Myxosarcina sp. GI1: one gene and its partner. The protein of the gene in region 2 interacts with the protein of the main gene of each other region in a pairwise test. Links are inferred from orthologs where the notes say so. Each region holds a gene or a part of one and is shown on either strand. Other genes may lie near its edges. The genes, in order: KV40_RS02945 and bioB.

What was found.
Region 1: the proteins of bioB (region 2) and KV40_RS02945 interact in binary tests that used the Escherichia coli proteins (3 or more experiments, as listed by UniProt). The link is inferred for Myxosarcina sp. GI1 from one-to-one orthologs.

The regions. Positions count from the first base shown.
Region 1 is NZ_JRFE01000006.1:237,941-241,085, forward strand. The notes cover bases 307-3,118. They hold KV40_RS02945 (class II glutamine amidotransferase), read right to left. Parts: upstream 2,194-3,118; coding sequence 1,420-2,193; downstream 307-1,419. Other genes in these bases: KV40_RS02935 (carboxylate-amine ligase), read left to right, coding at 307-626; KV40_RS02940 (SDR family oxidoreductase), read right to left, coding at 652-1,407; pyrC (dihydroorotase), read left to right, coding at 2,272-3,118. Also shown: more of KV40_RS02935, read left to right, coding at 1-306; more of pyrC, read left to right, coding at 3,119-3,145.
Region 2 is NZ_JRFE01000025.1:96,727-100,034, forward strand. The notes cover bases 194-3,168. They hold bioB (biotin synthase BioB), read right to left. Parts: upstream 2,204-3,168; coding sequence 1,184-2,203; downstream 194-1,183. Other genes in these bases: KV40_RS19965 (hypothetical protein), read left to right, coding at 194-334; KV40_RS19970 (methyltransferase domain-containing protein), read right to left, coding at 335-1,132; blaOXA (class D beta-lactamase), read left to right, coding at 2,316-3,143. Also shown: more of KV40_RS19965, read left to right, coding at 1-193. UniProt on the Escherichia coli protein: Catalyzes the conversion of dethiobiotin (DTB) to biotin by the insertion of a sulfur atom into dethiobiotin via a radical-based mechanism.

The DNA of each region.
Region 1 (3,145 bases), on a different replicon or contig from region 2:
GTCAAGTCACGGGATATGCTAGCTACCGAACTGAAATCTGGTCGCGTCTGCCTCAAACAGGTCCAACATTATTTTTTAAGGATTACGAAGACTATCAAGCGACGATCGCAGAAATCATTACGGCAAGTGCGATCGACGATCCCACTAAAATTTACTGGGATGTGCGTCTGTCAGAAACGTTTCCCACGATTGAGTTTCGCGTTGCCGACGTTTGTTTGACAATTGACGAAGCTTTGATGCAGGCTGGATTAGTTAGAGGACTCGTACGGACTTGCTACAACGAAATTAAACAGGGCATTGCTTTTGTCCCCCCAAAATATCAATTATTGCAAATAGCTCGTTGGCAAGCAGCACGTTACGGTTTGAGCGGAAATTTAATTGAGGTTGGAAGATCGCGTTCGGTTTCTGGTGTAGAATTAACCACTAGTTTTCTAAACTACCTGCGTCCTGCATTAGAACAATTAGGAGATTGGCTGACCTTGTCCTCGTTAGTGCAGCGTACTTTAGAACGAGGTAATGGCGCTCGACGGCAATATGAAGTATATCAACAAGCAAACAATTTTACTGCTGTAGTAGATTATTTAATTGAGCAAACGGCGCAGGGAGTAGAGGTTGAATTTATTTAAGAATATCGCACTAAAAAATTAATACTTACAATCGCGAGAAAAGTTGCAACCAATCAATATTTTTAGGTCTTTCCCCATCGTTGACAATTGAAAAATCTTTATCGATCGTACTGTCAGAAAATAATGATTCTACGCAAGCATTAGCTACGTCGATACGACTGGTTTCGCCGCCAAAGCAATCTCCTGATTCTATTTTTACTCCTTTCTTACCATCGGTTTTAGCCCGAAGCAGTGTAATTAAATCATAGGAAGTATAAGGACCATCAATTAATCTAGCTGGTCTGATAATTGTATAGGGAATACCAGAAGTGACAATCGCTTTTTCTCCTGCCAACTTAGCATCAAGTACCCCGAAGGCATTGAGAATATTGTAGGGCAGTTCATCTTTTCGTAATACCCCTGCCGAAGAGACAAATACTAATCTTTTTAAATCTGGCGGTGCAGCAGCAACTAGATTCTTTACTCCTTTACTATCTACTGCTTCAGGAGTATTAGAGGGTTGAAAGAAATTGGTAAAATCCCAACGCAGAGAAGGAAAAGCAGTAGTTCCCGTACAGCAAATAATATAATTTATATCCCGTACAGCTTCAGCTAGAGTATTGGGATAACGAATATCTCCCTCTACAGCCTCAACTCTATTGTCAAACATTGATGCTGCTTTGGCTTTAGTTCTAGTCAAAGCTCGAACCTGAAGGTTTTTGGTTAGTAGTTTTGCTACTACCAGCTGTCCGACACCACCCGTAGCACCTGCAACCAGAATTTTATCTTTTTCCGATACCATATTCGATCTTATCTATGTAAATTTTAAGGGCAAACCGTCTTGAAATACTAGCAGTTCTCCGAATTGGATTTGCGTCCAAACTTCATTATCGGTGAGGGGAGTAGTCGCGATAACAGCAACGCGATCGCTTGGAGTAGTCAATTCTTGGAAATCTACAGTTACATCTTGGTCAATTAAGTGTGCCGCAGCAAACGGTGCTTGCCGTACAATATAACTAAGCTTGGTTGAGCAGTGAGCAAAAAAATGCTCTCCTTCAGATAGTAAGTAATTAAAAATACCATAAGTAGAAATTAGATCGGTGATTTCCTGTAGAGCTAAATATAGTTCTTTTAGATTTGGCTGACCTGACGGAAAGCGTTGTCTTAACGTTTCTAGTATTAAGCAAAACGCTCTTTCACTATCGGTTTTCCCCACAGCATGATAAAACCCCAAACATTGAGGGTGAAAATCTGGTAAATCTCCATTGTGAGCAAATACCCAATACTTTCCCCACAGTTCCCGACGAAAGGGGTGGCAGTTTTCCAGAGCAATTTCCCCTTGCGTGGCTTTGCGAATATGGGCAATTACATGGGTAGAGTGGATGGGGTAGTGTCTTACCACTTCGGCGATTGGAGAACTAATTGAGGGTTTGGCATCGATAAAAAGCCGACATCCTTTGCCTTCAAAGAAAGCAATACCCCAACCATCACGATGGTCGTCAGTTTTTCCTCCTCGTGCAGAAAATCCTTCAAAAGAAAAGCAAATATCCGTAGGGACATTGCAGTTCATTCCCAGTAATTGGCACATAGCGCTCGCCGTTGTCAACTATAGATATTAATGGCTAAAGCCTCATAATACTTCCTTTAGGTGTTTTATCATAGAAAAATGCAAAATCTTACTCTTACTAGACCCGACGACTGGCATCTGCATCTACGAGACGGCGAAGCACTCAAAGCAGTCCTGCCCCATACAGTACGTCAGTTTGCACGCGCCATCATCATGCCGAATCTAAAGCCTCCGATACGCACAGTAGCTGATGCTGCTGACTATCGCGAGCGCATAAAAGCAGCAATTCGCACTGGCAAACAGTTTGAGCCACTGATGACCCTCTACCTCACCGACAATACCAGCCCCGAAGAAATTATCGCAGCTAAGGCATCTCAGTTTGTCAAAGCGATAAAATACTATCCTGCGGGTGCAACCACCAATTCAGATTTCGGTGTGACGGACATTAGTAAGTGCGATCGCGTCTTTGAAATGATGGAACAGGTAGACATACCTTTATTACTTCACGGGGAAGTGACCGATGGAGATGTTGATATATTTGACCGCGAGAAGGTGTTTATCGAGAAACATTTAATTCCCCTCAAGAAGCGATTTCCCAAACTGCGGGTGGTACTCGAACACATTACCACTGCCGATGCCGTGCAGTTTGTCCTGGCAACTAACAAGATCGCTGCCACGATTACACCACAACATCTATTGTTTAGCCGTAATGCTATATTCCAAGGTGGCATTCAGCCCCATTTTTATTGCTTACCAATTTTGAAACGAGAACAGCATCGCTTGGCACTTTTGCAAGCAGCAACATCTGGCAATCCCAAATTTTTTCTAGGTACTGATAGCGCGCCCCATCCCCGCAATAGCAAAGAAAGTTCCTGTGGTTGCGCGGGTTGTTATTCGGCTCTCCATGCTATGGAACTATACACAGCAGCTTTTGAAAGTGCTAATTCCCTCGATAAACTCGAAGCTTTTGCCA
Region 2 (3,308 bases):
CATTAATGATTTCAGAATTGAGCAATATAACTCTGTTAATTTGATACTTACTGGCAGTTTTGATTTTGCTTATTATTACCAAGTCAAAGTAACTTTTTTTGAAGTAAGTTATATTTCCCTACCTACTGATTTTAGTTATCCAATATTTAGAGTGGCAAATGAAAGTGAGATTGCAAACATTTCCAAGCAAATAGCTTTATATCCAGAAGACATAGTTTACTGTATAGAAGCTGAAACAAGTACTAGTATTAAGCGCATACTATTCTTCATAGTTGCCGAAGGTATGGAAGTAGTAGAAGAATTAGTAAAATTCGATTGGACTTACAAAAAATAATTAGTGTTGACCGACAACACCTACAGTAGCAACATAAATAGCCCAAAAACTAGAATCTTCTGCAAATTGACAATAGTTTTTTATATCTTCTTCGCTAGCTTTGCCAGTAGCAAGATATTTTTCTCTCAATTGCGTTGCCGACATGTTCATCATTGTTGCTACGTTAGAACCACCATTGACTATAGGAACGTCATTTTCTACTGTATGTATCTGCAAGCCGAGTTGCTGAAACATAGAAGGTAATAGAACACCTAGAGAATAATTTAAGTCGCGATCGCTAAACATTTGACGAATAGCTTGATTCACCCTATCTACAGCCTGACAGTCTTGCTTATTACCGTAAATCGCTCTGGTAGCGGAAAAATCTGGTTCTTCAACTACTAACCAACCTCCAGGTTTTAGTAAATTTAATATTCTCGATAAAGCTACCCGAAAATCTGCGAGGTGAATTAAAACGTTGCGGACATGAATTAGATCGAATGAATTTTTAGTTAAAGATAAATTTGGATTGCGAATATCATCTCTAATAATTTCTACATTAGGTAGTGATATATCTTCTATAAAGCGAGTGTCGATATCTACGGCAATAACTCTACCAGACGAGCCAACAATTTCTGACATCGATCTAACTATCGATCCCGCACCCGCACCTACTTCCAAGCACTGCCAACCTGTTGTAATACCTGTAGCTAAAATTAGACGCTTACTAAGAGGATCGCAAACTTTCTCTAGCAACCTGAGCCGTTCTAGTTCGGAGTTAAGTTGAGTATCGGTAAAGACATACTTATTTTCTGACATTGAAGCCACCCTATTACCATGTTTTTTAGCTAGCGATCGCTAAAAAAATATTTAACCTGCTACCGAAACATACTCTTCTAAAACAGATCCATCTGGTGCTTCTAAGACAAATCCCGCATCGTGAATCATTTCTAGGTCTGCGCGTGCTGCTTGTCCTGCGGTGGTTAGATAGTCACCGACAAAAATAGAGTTGGCTGGATACAGTCCTAAAGGCTGGAGCGATCGCAAGTGAACTTCTCTACCCCCAGCAATTCTAATTTCCTGAGAGGGCAGAATAAAGCGGAACAGGCATAAAATTCGCAAACAGCGACGGGGATTTAATTGGTTGACATCGGCTAGGGGAGTTCCTGCAATGGGAATTAAGAAATTGATCGGTACACTGGTGACGTTTAACTCTCTGAGGGCATACGCCAAATCTATAATATCGTCGTCAGCTTCGTTCATGCCGACAATACCGCCAGAACAGGTAGTAATACCTGCGGCTTGCACGTTTTTAATCGTGGCGACGCGATCGCGATAGGTATGAGTGCTGCAAATATTATCGTGATGATTTTCGGAGGTGTTGAGGTTATGGTTGACTCGATCTACTCCTACTGCTGCCAAACGCTGCGTTTGTGACTCGCTCAATAGTCCCAAACAGGCACAAATTTTTAAATCATGTTTGGCTTTAACGGCTTTAAATGCCTCTAATACATTAGCAAATACCGTTTCAGAAGGCGATCGCCCCGAAATCGCCATACAAAACGTTCCCGCTTTTAGTTCGGCTGCGCGATCTGCGGCTTTGACGATTTTTTCTTTAGCTAGTAAAGGATATTTATCAATCTCGGCACCAGAAATTTTTGACTGAGAACAATAGTTGCAGTCTTCCTGACACAAGCCACTTTGAGCATTAAGTAAGAAATGCAGTCTGACGCGATCGCCCCAATAATGATGCCGAACCTGATAAGCGGCAGCTAACTGTTCTAACAACACCGTATCGGGTGCCTGTAAAATAGCCTTGGCAGTGGCGCGATCGATTAATTCGCCAGCGAGAGAAGTTGCTGCTATGGCATTAAATGATAGTTGAGTCATGGCGATCGCGTTAATCTGTTGCAGAGGACAAATATTTATTGTTCTACACAATAGATAAGCTTGTCAAAATACCCAAATAAATTTATAGATTATTTCAATTGGAGGAGTAACTATGAAAAAACTGTTGAGTCTTTTATTATTGGCAATCTTGGCTATATTAGGCAGTTGGTTGGTAACAGAACATCGAGTTTATTCTCAAGAACCCGAACTGCAACAAATGGTTAATTTTAGGCGACATTTCCAGCAATTAGGGATTGATGGTTCGATTATTATTTATGACCTTAATGGCGATTTTGTCTACGAACACAACCCCAACCGCAACAATTCTGCTTTTCTACCTGCATCTACCTACAAAATTCCCAATTCTTTAATTGCCTTAGAAACGGGAGTAATAAAAGACGATGTGGCTGTTCTTACTTGGGATGGCATAGAAAGAGGTTTTAATGGTTCCTTTATAGAAGAATGGAATCAAGATTTAAATATTCGTTTGGCTTTTCAATATTCTGCTGTCTGGTTTTATCAAGTGCTAGCACGTAAAATCGGACATCAAAGAATGCAGAATTTTGTCAATCAAATAGAATACGGCAATCAAAATATTGGTAGCCCAGAAGATATCGATCGCTTTTGGCTAGAGGGAGAATTACGAATTACTCCCAAGCAGCAAATTGATTTTCTGCGTCGTCTATATCAAAATAATTTGCCTTTTTCTCAGAGGACTATAGATATAGTTAAAGATATTGCAATTGTCGAACAAACACCTAATTACACACTTCGAGGCAAAACGGGATGGGCAAGTAACGTAGGTTGGTATGTAGGTTACTTAGAACAAGATGATAACGTTTATTTCTTTGCTACTAATCTAGATATGAAATCGGAAATCGACCCCGCAGCCAGGATAGAAGTTACTCGACTCTGTTTACAAGATCTTGGATTGCTGTAGTTTTTATTCCTATTTATTAATGTCAGCTTATTAATGTCAGCGAAGAAAGATAGAGTAGGTAATTTGGTATAATATGTACACAAAAAGAACTCAAACTATTGACCAAGGCTGTAGTCGCTTTAAAAAATAACGTCGATCGCGATCGCGAAAATAACGAAGCGCAGC